Linked DNA regions of Algoriphagus machipongonensis. The protein of the gene in region 1 interacts with the protein of each later gene in a pairwise test. Links are inferred from orthologs where the notes say so. Each region holds a gene or a part of one and is shown in the gene's direction. Other genes may lie near its edges.

Region 1 (7,092 bases):
AAAGGAATCGGCAAAGGTGACAAGGTCATTATTTACATGCCTATGGTGCCGGAGGCAGCTGTAGCTATGTTGGCATGTGCGAGAATTGGCGCCATCCATTCAGTAGTCTTTGCAGGATTTTCAAGTAATGCCTTGGCAGATCGAATCAATGATTGCGAAGCAAAGGCAGTTTTAACTTCCGATGGAAACTTCAGAGGCAGCAAAAAAATAGCAGTCAAAGCCGTAGTTGATGAAGCTTTGACAAAAAGCTCTGTGGAAACTGTCATCGTTTACCAAAGGACTCATCAAGATGTCACCATGCAGGATGGAAGAGATTATTGGTGGCACGATGTCGTGGCAGATGAATCAAAGGACTGCCCAGCAGAAGAAATGGATAGCGAAGACATGCTATTTATTCTATATACCTCAGGCTCTACAGGAAAACCAAAAGGAGTAGTACACACCACAGGAGGATATATGGTTTATTCCAAATACTCCTTCGAAAATGTATTTCAATACTCTCCTGGAGATGTGTATTGGTGTACAGCGGATGTGGGCTGGATCACGGGTCACTCCTACATCGTTTATGGTCCATTATTGGCAGGAGCTACAACAATAATGTTTGAGGGTGTTCCCACTTTCCCGGATTGCGGGAGGTTTTGGGCTATCGTAGAAAAATATAAAGTGAACCAATTTTATACTGCTCCGACTGCAATTAGAGCATTGCAAGCATATGGAACAGTAGAAATTGAAAAGTATGATTTAAGCTCCTTGAAGGTACTCGGTTCCGTTGGTGAGCCAATCAATGAAGAAGCTTGGCATTGGTATCATACTCACATAGGTAAAAATAAATGCCCAATAGTGGATACTTGGTGGCAAACAGAAACAGGGGGAATCATGGTCTCTCCTATTGCTGGAATCACACCAACGAAGCCTGCCTATGCAACACTTCCCTTGCCTGGCGTTCAACTTTGCATTGTAGACCCAGAAGGAAATGAACTAACCGGAAACTCTGTAGAAGGAAACCTATGTATCAAGTTTCCTTGGCCATCTATGATCAGAACCACTTATGGGGATCATGATAGATGTAAGCAGACCTATTTCTCCACTTACAAAGGAATGTACTTTACAGGAGATGGAGTCAAGAGAGATCATGATGGATATTATAGAATCCTCGGAAGAGTAGATGATGTAATCAATGTCTCTGGGCATAGAATGGGAACTGCGGAAGTAGAAAATGCAATCAACGAACATCCAAAAGTCATTGAATCTGCCGTGGTCGGCTACCCTCATGATGTCAAAGGACAAGGAATTTATGCCTATGTCATCTGTGATTTAACCAATAGAACTGAGGATAATCTGGTAAATGAAATCAAGGAAATGGTTTCTAAAATTATTGGCCCTATTGCTAAGCCTGATAAAATCCAGCTCGTTCCTGGTTTACCAAAAACAAGATCGGGTAAAATCATGCGTAGAATATTAAGAAAAGTAGCTGAAAACAACCTAGATAATATGGGTGATACCAGTACCCTACTGGACCCAGATGTAGTGGAGAAAATTATTGATGGCAGAAAATAATTAAGGAAGCTATAAGAATATAAGCCCGTTTAATAATCAATTGAATTGGGCTTTACTTCAAATGAGCGTCTTTCTAACGAAGGACGCTCATTTTACTTATTGGGGATTTTCAGGACAACCTCTGATTAAACTTTTGGTCTAGAATCCTCTTCAGTGGCATCAACTTCTATCGATGTTTTGATAGTGTCTGGAGAGTCCATTTCTTGTTTGTAGAAATTATGAACTCCAACCATAAAAGCCACAATCAAGGCCCAAGTTAACCTTCGAAAATACCTAACTACCTGATGAATTATTCTCATTTTACAGATCACTAAAATTTTATTTTGCCAATTTCCGTACCACAAATTTTTATTGCCATTTTGGCAGACTCTTAAAAATCAGTGATTTGAATTAGTATATTTCGAATATGGCCAATGTTATCATCCACCGAGTTGCGGAATTTTTAAGGAGTTTCCCTCCATTTTCATTCTTAGGAATAGAAGATCTAGAAACCGTAGCAAGGAATGTCAGCATCCAATTTTTAGAAAAAGGAGAGACCTTATTTCATCAAGGAGATCCGGCTCAGCCACATTTCTTTATTGTCAAAGACGGTGCCATTGAACTAACCGAAAACGGTGAATCAGGAGAAGAAATCGTTGAATATTGTGATCAGGGAGATGTCTTTGGTGTATTGGCTTTATTGGGAAAAAGACCCTATGTGCTAAATGCCCGAGCTGGAGAAGACAGCCTTCTCTACTATATTCCGGTGTCGATCTTTGAATCGATAATGGAGCAAAATAGCCGCGTAGCTCTGTTTTTTGCTGCGGGATTCGCTAGTGGACAAGTGGTCGTCCGGCAGGATCTCTCCCAAACTCAGAAGGCCCGAGGAATATTTCGGGGCAATCCCCAAGATCACTCCCTATTGATTTTTTCAGACCCTTCAGTTATAAGCATTTCTGAAAATGTACTGACTGGGCATAAAAATCTGACCATACAAGAAGTAGCATCTGCAATGACTAAAGCAGATGTGAGCAGTATCGTTATTGTAGATACGCAAAAGCATCCGCTTGGAATTATAACGGATAAAGATCTGCGTAAAAAAGTCGTTACCGAAGCTTTGCCTCTCAGCTCAAAAGCCAGTGAAATCATGAGCAATTCCTTGATCGTAAAAAAGCGTGGAGAAGCATTTGCGGATTTGTACCTATCTATGATCAAAAATCGCCTACATCATCTGATTCTAACAGAAGATGGAAGCGTCAACAGTCCAGTATCAGGAATTATTTCTGACCACGATGTGCTGTTATCTATGGGAAATAGCCCCGCTGTGTTAATTCATGGTTTGCTAAATACCCTAGATTTAAAAGAGATTAGACACATCAGAGATAGAGCTGAACAAATGCTTCGGTACTATTTGGAAAATGAAGTGGCTATGGATTTTATCGCTTCGGTTGTGACTGAGATCAATGATGTAATCATTGGGCAAGCAAGGGTCATAGCCGAAAAAAAATATGCAGCCCTTTATCCAGAATTTAAAGATACCAAGTACTGCATATTGGCATTAGGAAGTGAAGGAAGAGAGGAGCAATTACTTAGAACAGATCAGGATAATGCCTTACTGTATGAGGATGTACCCCTTGAATTGGAAAAGAAAGCATCGGAGTACTTCTTGAAAATCGGAACTGAGATAGTAGAGGTTTTACTGAATGCTGGTTTTTCCCCCTGTCCTGGAAAAATCATGGCAACAAATCCTTTATGGGTTCAACCCTTGACCGAGTGGAAGAAATTATTCTCAGAATGGATCTTAAGACCTAATGAAGAGGCGCTATTAAAGTCTGCTATCTTCTTTGATTTTCGACCTATCACAGGGACGAAGTTACTGGCTGAAAAACTGACAGATCATATTTACGAGGAAGTTGAAAAGAAGCATTTTTTCCTAAACTTTCTGGCAAAAAACGCCTACTTAAATCCAGCACCTTTGGGATTCTTTAAAGGATTTATGGTTGAAAAATCCGGGGAACACAGAAACCAATTTGACATCAAAGGTCGGGCAATGATGCCTTTAGCTGATTTGGCAAGACTGTTAATTTTAGGCCATGGAGTCGTGAAAATCAACAATACTTTTAAGCGATTTGAGAAACTCGCCGAATTGGAACCTAACAACAGAGAACTTTTTATTCAGGCAGGAAAAGCTTATGAGATATTAATGAGAATGAGGGCTTTGGAAGGTTTTCAAAATGAAAATAATGGGCGCTTTATCGACCCGGAAAAGCTCGGGAAGCTCCAAAAACAAATATTAAAAACCACCTTCTCCCCCCTTTCTGAGCTTCAGGAGTTAGTGAAAATCAGATTTCAACTAGATTACTTTTCAAAATGAGTTGGTGGCCCTTTGACAATAAGACCCCAAATCAGCAACCCTTCGTCAAGGATTACCTTACAAAGGTCAATGTCAGCATCCCTGAAATCCGAAGTTTGGACCAGCTGTCATTTGTGGTCTTGGACACAGAGACTACAGGTCTAAACCCATCAGTAGATCATATCTTATCTTTTGGAGCTGTAAAAATTGAAGATCAAATGATCCAAATTTCTACGGGTGTAGAGTGGTATTTAAAGTCCTCAAAAAAAGATTTTAAAACAATTCCTGTTCATGGGCTCATCGGAAATGAAGAAGCAGTTCCGCTAGAACAGTTTGCTAAGCGGGTACTGGAATACTTTGAAAACAATATCCTGGTGGGGCACCACTTGGGATTTGATTTAGAGATGTTGGAAAAGGCCTTGAAGCCTTTTGGGCTGGATAAAATTCAAAACAAATGTATTGATACCATGAGCTTAGCGATTCGACTAGACCATGGTCTCATGGCTGACCGGAATTATATTGATTTTAAAGACTATTCTCTTGACAGCCTTTGTCAGCGATATGACATCAAAACGGATGACAGGCATACCGCAGGAGGTGATGCATTTCTTACGGCGAACCTGTTGCTAAAATTATTAAAAGCTGCTCAAAAAAAAGGGATCATGAACTGGGGTACCCTTAGAAAATAACTACCTCACTTCCGAAGGATATTAATTATTTCCAGTCAATTGTTACATTCCCTTTGGCCTTCATATGAACTGTCAATCCATTTTTGGAAGGGAAGAAATCCTCTGGACTTACTTCCAGACCCTCTATTTCTAAGTTGGCAATTCCTGTTTTCAGTGACAGCCTATCCTCAATTGTCACAAGACTTTCCACTAAGGTTTCACCAATAGGAAAAACAGCCCTTTTTTCTATGTTTTTGATGATTTTTCGCTTCTTCAAACCCACGCTTGTTTGAGCTCCAAAGTTTCCGCTTTCCATTTTGAAATTAATGTCCTCAAAATAAAGAGTCTCATTCACTGCATCATAAGCAGGTTTTCCGATCACATAGATCTTACCCTCCAAACTTTTCCCATTGGTCTGGGTAGCAAAGAAATCCATTGAGATGCCTAGAAATTCTCCGTAGGCATAACTCTTCAGGTTACTTGGCGTCATCATGGTTTTCTTATCAACTCTGATCTGCTTTCCATTAAAATTTTCACCCAGAAGTTCATCTAGTTGTTCATAAGAAATCGTCCAAGGCAGAGTAATTTCCAGGTGATTTTCAGAATCACTGTTTTCGGACAATTCAGGCAATGGAAATGCCCTGCTTGGCGCAGCGTCTCCTGGGTGGGTATTGACTTTACCATTTAGCCCAAGCCATAAATTCAAATCCTGATTGGCTCCAAAGTATTCTTTGAGTTTCAGGGAATCCGGCTGAATAGAAAATGCTGATTTTTCTTCTTCCCAATTGATGGTAAATGGTCTTCCTACTTGATTCCAAGCGAGGTCTATAAATGACTTTAAAGAAAATATGGAAGAGTTTGAATTTAGGTTTTCCTCTCCCCATTTATTTATTTCTTTCTCTAATAAGCCCGATAAATCTACTTTCATCCCAAAGACATCCAGGGAAAGCTCCCCTCCAAGATCCACAAGTTCAAAATCCTGGACAGAGATTGACCAATCAGGATTGATGGTTGGGTTGATAATAAATACAGGAGAAACAGTTTCATCCAGAGGAATTCGAGTTTGAATCAAGTTACCTAAGCCTTTTTTCTTTAAACCTAACTCTCCTTCGATTTTCAGGGGAAGGGTAAGTTGCATCCTCTGGCTATCTAACGTTGTATAAGAAGCCATTCCATTTCTGTTCAACTTTAACTCTCCCTCTAAATTTCCCATATCCAGATTTTCATCATCAATGATAACTGCAGGGATGACTTGGTTTAAGATTTTATTGAGAGATTGTTGAGGTATGGATACAGGCACATTAACACTGGAATATGCCGGAGGGGGAAGCGGAGAATCTGGAATTTGATGAGGATTGAAAGACTTACAGGAAGAAAGAAGCAATCCTCCTAAAAACATAAATTGAAGAATTTGGTATGGAAGCTTTTTGGATTGTATTTTCATGCGATAAAATTCATATTAAATCAGGGAACTTTATTCTCCCCAAAAATATTGCCCAGTTATAAATTGTGATCAATGAATTGGAATAAACTTACAGAAGAAGGTCAAATAGATGCGATCAAGCAATTGAGCGAAGAAACCCCTGTGTTAATTTATAAACATAGTACCCGCTGTTCCTTGAGCAGCATGTCTTTAAATAGGCTTCAGCGGAATTGGAAGGATGAAGATAATCAACAAGTAGCACCTTACTTTTTGGATTTAATTGCCAATCGTCAACTTTCAGATCAGGTGAGTATTGATTTTGGAATTCCTCATGAATCTCCTCAAGTCATTTTGGTTAAAAATGGAAAAGCTGTTTATGACAACAGCCATTATGGAATTTCTTATTCCGAGATCATGGAGCACTTAAAATAGCATGGAAGTTTAAATGATTTTTTTGCCTTTTATCCCTTTGTTTTTCCACTCTAATTTTTCTTCTCATCTGCAGTAAACCATTGACCAAGTATCTAGGTCAAAGAGATAGATTTACGCAATTATGAGAAACCTATACAAGACCATTTTTATTGTTTCATGCCTGTTTCTAGTTTTTGAAGCGTATGGGCAACGTACTCAGGGACAAAACCAGATCAAGCTTCGCGGAACTGTCATGGATGGCAGTACTCAAACGCCAATGAATGGTGCAAACATCCTAATTAAAACCGTGACCGATTCTTTGTTGGTAGGAGGAGTGACTGACGCTCAAGGAAAATTTGAAGTAAACCGACCTGACATTCCACAAGTAAAGATTGAGATTAAATTCATCGGTTATGAAACGATTACCAAAACTCACAACCTAAGAGACCCATCTGATTTGGGAACCTTAGTGTTAAAAGAAGATACCCAGACTTTAGGAGAAGTGATTATTGAAGGCCAATCTCCGGTAGGAGAAATGAGAGGAGATACTACCTCTTTCAATGCCTCAGCTTTTAAAACAAAAGAAAATGGAATGGCTGAAGACCTGGTAAGAAAATTACCGGGAGTAACCATCGCTAATGGAGAAGTTCAAGCCCAAGGCGAAGCCGTTCAAAAGATATTAGTAGATGGAAGAGAATTTT
Region 2 (8,905 bases), 350 kb from region 1 along the record:
CGAATCATGTCACTGCCAAAAAGTTTGCCATGACCCTGGGAATTAAAGTGACGAAAAATGATATCATTTTATTAACAGATGCCGATTGCCGTCCCAATTCAAATCAGTGGGTAAGAAAAATAACTGCACCTGTACGAGAAAACAATAAAACTTTTGCTCTGGGATATTCAGGTTATGAAAAAGAAAAGGGTTTTCTCAATAGCTGGATTCAATACGAAACCCTTCTTACGGTTCTTTATTACTTCTCTTTTGGCCTTTGGAAAGCTCCTTTTATGGGAGTAGGCAGAAACCTTTGTTATCGAAGAAGTTTTTTCATGGAAGTAAAGGCTTTTAAAGATCTTTGGCATATTGAAGGCGGAGATGATGATCTTTTCGTTAATAAGTATGCGACAGGCAGAAATACGGCAGTGGTTTTAGATCCAGAATCCAACACCACCTCTATTCCTAAAAAGACAGTCAAAGAGTATTTAGTGCAAAAGAAGAGGCACTTACATGCTGGAAAGTACTATCGATCAGAGGATAAACAAAAAATCGGTTTCTTTACTCTTTCGCATGCTTTGTTCTGGTTGGGAGGCCTCGGATTAATGATTTATTTCGGAATTGATAAGAGTTGGGAACATTTTTCAATAGTTTTCGGTATTATTCTTTTAAGGTCTGTAATAATGGTAGCCGTATTTTCGTCTTCCAGTAAGAAGATCCAAGGAACTAAGGCCCCAAAAAACATCTGGATATTGGATTTCTTGTATTTAGGTTACTTTTGGGTACTAGGGACTATATCCCACCAGGCAAAAGACATCCAATGGAAATAAACGAAAGAGGTTTTTCAAATAAAGCACTAGAAGATTTTGCACTAATCGACAGAGCGGTTCAGGATAAAGATCAGCAAGCCTATGCCAGCTTGATGAAGCGGTATAAAAAAGCGGTCTTTTTTATGATCCTAAAAATGATCCGTGATGCTGATGATGCAGAGGATCTGACAATGGAAGCTTTTGCTAAAGCTTTTAAAAATCTACATAGATTCAAAAAAGATTACACTTTCAGTACCTGGCTTTTCAGAATTGCCACAAACAATACCATTGATTTTATCCGAAAGAAAAAATTAAAGACCATGAGTCTTAATAATACTTTGACGGATGACAGCGGTAACTCGGTCAATATTGACGTGGAAGATGATGACAACAATCCGCAGGATGAATTTATCAGATCCCAAAGAATAGAGATGGTGCGTATTTTTGTAGATAAGCTACCGGCAAAATACCGTAAACTAGTGCAGTTGAGATATTTTGACGAACTATCCTATGAGGAGATTGCCCAAGAACTAGAAAAACCTTTAGGGACAGTCAAAGCTCAGCTTCACCGCTCTAGAGAATTACTATATGAAATCGCCGCTGGCAAACAAAAACACATCTAATGAATTCCGGCACCCAGCTTATCCAAGCTTATTTTCCCAATCTCACTGAGGATCAAATAGCAAAATTTGATCGACTTCAAGAACTCTACGAGGATTGGAATTCTAAAATAAACGTGATTTCAAGAAAGGATATGGATCAATTTTATATCCACCACGTCCTGCATTCATTAGGTATTAGTAAAGTCATGAACTTCCAACCCGGCACCAAAATTCTTGATATCGGTACAGGTGGAGGCTTTCCTGGGATTCCTCTAGCCATCCTATTTCCTGATACACATTTTCATTTAGTTGACTCTATCGGAAAGAAAATCACTGTGGTGAAGGATGTTGCGAAGCAGTTAAAATTAGCAAATGTGGAAGCTCAGCAAACAAGAGCCGAGCAACTTGTTCGTAAATATGATTTTGTGATCAGTCGGGCTGTCACCCGAATGGCTAACTTTTACCCTTGGGTCAAAAACAAAATCCGTAAGGAAGATTTCAATGAATACCCCAATGGAATTCTTTATTTAAAAGGTGGTGAAGTTGATGAGGAGATGGAAGAATTAGGTAAATCCTATGTGGTTTACCATTTGGAGGACTATTTCAAGGAGGAGTTTTTTGAAACCAAAAAAGTGGTTTACATGCCCTGGGAGGATAAGAGGTAGTAAAGGTTTTAAATGTTTGAAGTATGTATTTCTGATGTAAAGCGATAAGATGAAAGTCAGAAATTCAAATGAATTTTTTTTAGATTTTTGGTGTGAGAAATCGAAAATTGACTATTACTATTTTTTCAATTTCTAAATTTTTTGCCGAGATTATTCAGTAATAGCTTTATCCGTTCAATCAGGGATTACTTGTAATTATTTTTTTTATTTCCCGACAATTAGCTCCGCTACTCTTGCCTCATTTCAGAGATTAGCGCTAATTTGAAGTCTCAATTCCCAAAGCTGTATGTATTTAATTTTTGATACCGAAACCACCGGATTACCCCGCGATTACAATGCCCCCATGTCAGATGTGGATAACTGGCCACGACTGGTCCAGCTTGCCTGGCAATTGCATGATGAGAAGGGAAATCTGATTTCGAATCATAATTACATTATCCGTCCAGAAGGTTTTACCATCCCCTATAATGCGGAGAAAGTCCATGGAATCTCTACCAAAAGAGCCTTAAAAGAAGGACATGACCTAAAGCAAATACTTGGGATTTTTGAAGGAGATGTAAAAAAGACCAAATATCTGGTGGGTCACAATGTCGAGTTCGACATCAACGTGGTCGGTTCGGAGTACCTGCGAGCAGAGGCTACCATGCCCCTTACCGCCGATCAACTAGACACCAAAGACATATCCACTGAATTCTGTGCTATCCCTGGTGGTAGAGGGGGAAAATTCAAATGGCCTACGCTGACTGAGTTACACCAAAAACTTTTTGGTAAAGGCTTTGGAGATGCTCACGATGCAGCCTATGATGTAGATGCTACAGCACGCTGTTTCTTTGGTTTGATCACTCAGGGTGTACAAGCTCCTGAAGAAGGGATTGCAATTTCTGAAGTGATCTATGAGGCTCCGAAGCTTGATGAAGCCAATTTTGCACAGGCAAAAGATACTCAAAAAGCTGCAGCCAAAGATGTATTGAAACAGGCAGGAAAAGCAGACATTTCAGACCTGACTGATATTCCTTTTACGCACCTACACGTCCATAGTCAATACTCCGTCCTACAAGCTACCTCAGAGATTCCTGCTATGGTAGCGAAGGCTAAAGAAATGGGGATGCCTGCAATCGCCATGACTGACCATGGCAATATGATGGCAGCCTTTCATTTTGTAAAAGAGGCACTATCCAACGATATCAAACCTATTCTCGGTTGTGAATTTAACCTTTGCCGGGACAGAAAAAATAAATCAAGCAAAGACGATGGTTATCAAACTGTATTAATCGCTAAAAACAAAGCCGGATATCATAACCTGGCTAAACTGGCTTCCTATGCCAATATCGAAGGATTCTATTATCTACCTCGAATTGATAAGGAGGTCCTTCAGCAATACAAAGGAGACCTCATCGCAACGACTGGTGGGCTATGGGGTGAAATTCCGTTTTTGATCCTGAATGTAGGGGAAACACAAGCGGAAGAAGCCTTTTTGTGGTGGAAAGAACAATTTGGAGAAGATTTCTATGTAGAACTTTGTAGGCATGGGATACCCGAGGAGGAAAAGGTAAACGAGGTGCTTTTGGAGTTTGCTAAAAAGCATGACGTTAAATACTTCGCCGCAAATAATTCCTACTATACAAATAAAGCGGATGCAAAGGCCCACGATATTTTACTTTGTGTTAAGGATGGGGAACTGGTAGAAAAACCAAAGAAATACATCGGTAAAAGAGGACGGGAATTCCGGTATGGCTTCCCAAATGATGAGTATTACATCAAAAGCCCTGAGGAGATGAAGAAGCTCTTTGCTGATTTACCCGAGGCTATTGAATGCACCGCAGAGATTACGGATAAAATCGAACCCTATAAACTAGCTCGCGAAGTTTTACTTCCTGCCTTTGATATTCCTGATGAATTCAAGCATCCTGAAGATGAAGTGGACGGTGGAAAACGGGGTGAAAATGCCTTTTTACGACACCTAACCTATGAAGGGGCAAAAAAACGATACGAGGAAATCACTCCGGAGATTGAGGAGCGCCTGGATTTTGAGTTAAAAACGATTGAAAACACCGGGTATCCAGGATACTTCTTGATTGTGCAGGATTTCATTGTAGAAGCAAGAAAGCTTGGGGTTTCTGTGGGACCGGGACGTGGATCTGCAGCAGGATCCGCAGTTGCCTATTGCACAGGCATTACTAATATTGACCCGATCGCTTACAACCTACTTTTTGAGAGATTCCTAAACCCAGATCGAGTTTCACTACCCGATATTGATATTGACTTTGATGATCATGGCCGACAAAAAGTGATTGACTATGTAATCAAAAAATATGGAGCAAATCAGGTAGCCCAAATCATCACTTATGGTACCATGGCTGCAAAATCTGCTATCCGTGATACTGCTAGAGTATTGAATCTACCTTTAGCAGATGCCGGAAGGCTAGCCAATTTGGTGCCTGACATTAAACTGAAAGCTTTATTTGGACTGGCGGGAAACAGAGCTGCACTTTCTGATAAATTAAAAGGTCAAGGTGAACTCATTGCCAAAGCTGATGAACTGATCCGAATTTCAAAAGGGCAGGATGAATCGGCTAAAACAATCAATCAGGCCACCATGCTTGAAGGTTCGGTCAGAAACCTGGGGATTCACGCTTGTGGGGTTATTATCACACCCGATGACATTACCAATTTTGTTCCGGTAGCTCTGGCAAAGGATTCTGACATGGTCTGCACTCAGTTTGATAACTCTGTGGTAGAATCGGCCGGACTCCTTAAAATGGACTTCTTGGGACTCAAAACCTTAACCTTGATTAAGGATGCTGTCAAAATTGTCAAGGAAAGGCATGGCATCGAATTAGATCCGGAAAAATTCCCGATCGATGATGTAAAGACTTATGAGCTATTCCAGCGAGGTGAGACGGTAGGAATCTTCCAATATGAATCTGCCGGAATGCAGAAGTACATGCGTGAGCTCAAACCGACTGTATTTGCCGATTTGATTGCTATGAACGCCTTGTATCGTCCAGGTCCATTGGAATACATCCCAAGCTTTATTAGAAGGAAGCATGGTGAGGAGCCCATTACCTATGATCTGGATGACATGGAGGAGTACCTCAATGAAACCTATGGGATTACGGTCTACCAGGAGCAAGTGATGTTACTTTCTCAGAAACTTGCTGGATTCACAAAGGGTGAGGCGGATGTATTGCGTAAGGCAATGGGTAAGAAGCTGAAGGATGTCTTGGACAAAATGAAGCCTAAATTTGTCAACCAAGCGGCAGAAAAAGGCCATGATAAATCCAAACTTGAAAAGATTTGGAAAGACTGGGAAGCATTTGCCTCTTACGCCTTCAACAAATCACACTCTACTTGTTATGCTTGGGTAGCTTACCAAACGGCCTATTTAAAGGCTCATTATCCTGCCGAATACCTGGCTTCGGTTTTGAGTAATAACATGAATGATATTTCGCAAGTAACCTTCTTTATGGAGGAATGCAAGCGATCTGGAATTCCTGTTTTAGGCCCGGATGTCAATGAATCCAAAAACGGATTTACGGTAAACGCTGAAGGAGAAATCCGATTTGGGATGGCAGCAATCAAAGGTGCAGGCTCAGCTGCTGTAGATGAAATCATCAAGGAAAGAGAGGAGAATGGTCCGTTTAAAAATCTTTTTGATTTTGCGAAGCGTGTCAACTCTAAAGCTCTTAACAAAAAGACCATGGAGGCACTAGCAATGGCAGGGGGCTTTGACTGCTTCCCTGAGCACCATAGACGCCAATACCTTGAAGCAGCGGATGGAGACCTGACTTTGATAGAAAAAGCAACGAAATACGCTCAAAAAGTACAACAAGAAGAAGAAAGTGCTCAAGTTAGTTTATTTGGAGGAAGCAGCGGAAGTATGGATATTCCTTTGCCTTCAGTGGCACCGATGGAGCCCTTCTCCCAACTACAGCAATTGAACATTGAAAAAGAAGTGGTGGGGCTTTATATCTCAGGACACCCACTGGATCAATATAGGTTAGAGATTGAATCATTTACAAATGCGAATCTTCCAGATCTAAATGATATTGACAGCTTTAAAAACAAGAAAGAAATCAAGCTAGCCGGATCTGTAAGTAGTTTTGCTCATAGAACTACCAAAAACGGGAAACCTTTTGGTACGCTAACGATGGAAGACTACCATGGTGGATTTACTTTTTTCTTGTTTGGTGAAGATTATGTGAAGTTCAAGGAGTATTTCATGACTGGATGGTTCCTTTTCATTACTGGTAGGATTGAACCAAAAAAATGGGCAGAGAATGAGCTGGAGTTTAAAATCAGTAATATCATGCTACTCAGCGAAGTACGTGGTAAAATGGTTAAGGGAATGCGGATTAATATCGATTTGGATGATTTAACTCTTGACTTGATGGAAAAATTAGAATCCATTACAGAGAAGTACAAAGGCGATGCAAAACTTTATTTTGATGTCATTGATAGAAAGGAAAATATTGCCTTAGAACTATTCTCTAAACGCTTCTCCATAGATCCAAGCGCAGATATGATCAAAGAGCTGAAAGAGATTCCAGAGGTGATTTATAAAATTGTCTAATCAGTTTTCATTTATTCTATCAATGAGTCATAGATAAAAAAATTAAATCCCTCGGAACTTATTGCCCATCAATACGCTTTAGCTCATATATTTGGCAAAAATTAAGCAAAATTAAAACTAAACATACAATGGGAAAATCAATTGAAATCACAGATGCAAACTTTGAGGAAATCATCAAATCAGACCAACCGATTTTGGTTGACTTCTGGGCTGAATGGTGTGGACCTTGTAAAATGATCGGTCCAGTAGTGGAAGAATTGGCTGGTGATTATGATGGAAAAGCAGTAATTGGAAAAGTTGATGTTGACGCTAACCCTGCTGTAGCTCAAGCATTTGGAATCAGATCGATCCCTACCCTTTTGTTCTTCAAAGGCGGTGAAATCGTAGACAAGCAAGTTGGCGCAGTGCCTAAAGCAGTTTTGGCTCAGAAGCTAGACGCACAACTTTAATTTATAAATAACATTCTTAGTAAAGCCACAGGGTATTCCTTGTGGCTTTTTTTTATCTTGAGCCTAAGATGATAGAAAAACTGATTTCACTTGAGGAGTTTTGGTCTTTGCGAGAACAATTGCCATTAATAGATGCAAGAAGTGAAGCGGAGTTTCTCCAAAGCCACATACCCCAATCGATCAATATCCCAATACTTTCCAATAGTGAGCGCACTGAAGTAGGAACACTTTATAAACAAAAAGGGGCTCTTGATGCCACCATCAAGGGATTTGAACTGGTAGGCCCAAGATTTCACCAAATTCAAAAAAAGGCAATAGAACTTTTTCCTAAGCAAAAAATAATCGTGTACTGCTGGAGGGGCGGTATGAGAAGTCAGATTCTTTCCTGGCTTTTAAGCATGGTAGGATTTGAAGTCTTCCGACTCAAAGGCGGATACAAAACTTATCGAAACTACACTTTTGATGAAGTTAGAAAACCTTGGAATCTATTGGTACTCGGAGGTAAAACTGGTGTTGGAAAAACCAGACTTTTAAAAGCTTTAGAAGACAAAAATGAGCAGGTGCTGGATTTAGAAGACTTAGCTAATCACAAAGGTTCCGCTTTTGGAGGCATTGGTCAACAGCCTCAGCCGAGTGTAGAACAATTTGAAAATTTAATGGCTGAAAAACTACGTCAGTTTAACTCAAATGAAACTATCTGGCTAGAAAATGAAAGTAGGCGAATCGGTAAAATAATTATCAACGATCAGTTTTTTAACTTGATGGGTTGCTCTCCATTGATTGATATCTTAAAATCAGAAGAGGAAAGAATCCAACTGATCAAAGAGGAATATGCATCACTTCCCAAGGAAGAACTTATCAAGGCAATTAATCGGCTGAAGAAAAAACTAGGCGGTCTTCGAACGACCACAGCCATAGAAGACATCATCAATGATCATCATGAATCATGGATTTCCAACCTGTTGATCTATTATGACAAAACATACCAATTTGATTTGGAGCGTCATGACCCTAACAAATTAAAAAGGATTGACCTTACAGGAATAGGAGTGGAAGAATCAGTCAAATTAATAATGGAAATTAAAAACCAACTAAATGGAAAAATCAGTAATCCGGCTCACTGAATGGAGTGAAGGTTCAGGTTGTGGCTGTAAAATAGCCCCAGCAATTCTTGACCAAATTCTTAGCTCCAGCGGCTCTTTCACCCAAGTTGATCCAAATCTATTGGTGGGCAACTCTGGAAAAGATGATGCAGCAGTTTATCAGGTTTCGGATGATCTTGCAATGATCAATTCCGTAGACTTTTTCACCCCGATTGTAGATGATCCATTTGATTTTGGAAGAATTGCCGCTGCGAATGCCATTTCTGATATATACGCTATGGGTGGGAAGCCTGTCTTCGCCAATGCTATTTTAAGCTGGCCCGTAGAGAAACTTGCTCCTGAACTCGCAGCTAAGGTAATGGAAGGTGCTAAGAGCATTTGTAAAACTGCTGGAATCGAACTGGCAGGAGGTCATAGCATCGCTGCAAAAGACCCGATTTTTGGGCTTTCTGTAAACGGGATAATCCACCCTAGAAAGATTAAAACCAACAAAGGAGCAAAATCTGGAGACATCATTTATCTAACCAAACCACTGGGAATTGGCGTTTTGGCCACTGCGCTGAAAAGACAAAAGATTCAAGACAAGGATTATGCCCATTTGATTGATACTGCCTGTCGTCTAAATTCAATTGGCGAGCTGATAGGAAATCATGAGGAGGTTCATGCGATGACTGATGTGACTGGTTTTGGATTGCTAGGACACCTTATTGAAATGTGCGAGGGAT

What was found.
Region 2: the proteins of ALPR1_RS02845 (region 1) and dnaE interact in binary tests that used the Escherichia coli proteins (3 or more experiments, as listed by UniProt). The link is inferred for Algoriphagus machipongonensis from one-to-one orthologs.

Annotation. Positions count from the first base shown.
Region 1 is NZ_CM001023.1:688,774-695,865, reverse strand. What follows is about bases 2,743-5,742. They hold ALPR1_RS02845 (3'-5' exonuclease), read left to right. Parts: upstream 2,743-3,906; coding sequence 3,907-4,578; downstream 4,579-5,742. Other genes in these bases: ALPR1_RS02840 (DUF4403 family protein), read right to left, coding at 4,604-5,742; ALPR1_RS02850 (DUF294 nucleotidyltransferase-like domain-containing protein), read left to right, coding at 2,743-3,910. In the rest of the region: acs (acetate--CoA ligase), read left to right, coding at 1-1,557; ALPR1_RS02855 (hypothetical protein), read right to left, coding at 1,683-1,856; more of ALPR1_RS02850, read left to right, coding at 1,964-2,742; more of ALPR1_RS02840, read right to left, coding at 5,743-6,001; bacillithiol system redox-active protein YtxJ, read left to right, coding at 6,074-6,412; ALPR1_RS02830 (TonB-dependent receptor), read left to right, coding at 6,534-7,092. UniProt on the Escherichia coli protein: DNA polymerase III is a complex, multichain enzyme responsible for most of the replicative synthesis in bacteria. The epsilon subunit contain the editing function and is a proofreading 3'-5' exonuclease.
Region 2 is NZ_CM001023.1:1,037,215-1,046,119, reverse strand. The notes cover bases 2,016-6,828. They hold dnaE (DNA polymerase III subunit alpha), read left to right. Parts: upstream 2,016-2,341; coding sequence 2,342-6,628; downstream 6,629-6,828. Other genes in these bases: trxA (thioredoxin), read left to right, coding at 6,739-6,828; rsmG (16S rRNA (guanine(527)-N(7))-methyltransferase RsmG), read left to right, coding at 2,016-2,055. Also shown: ALPR1_RS04515 (glycosyltransferase), read left to right, coding at 1-809; ALPR1_RS04510 (RNA polymerase sigma factor), read left to right, coding at 800-1,411; more of rsmG, read left to right, coding at 1,411-2,015; more of trxA, read left to right, coding at 6,829-7,077; tRNA 2-selenouridine(34) synthase MnmH, read left to right, coding at 7,146-8,201; selenide, water dikinase SelD, read left to right, coding at 8,173-8,905. UniProt on the Escherichia coli protein: DNA polymerase III is a complex, multichain enzyme responsible for most of the replicative synthesis in bacteria. This DNA polymerase also exhibits 3' to 5' exonuclease activity. The alpha chain is the DNA polymerase catalytic subunit.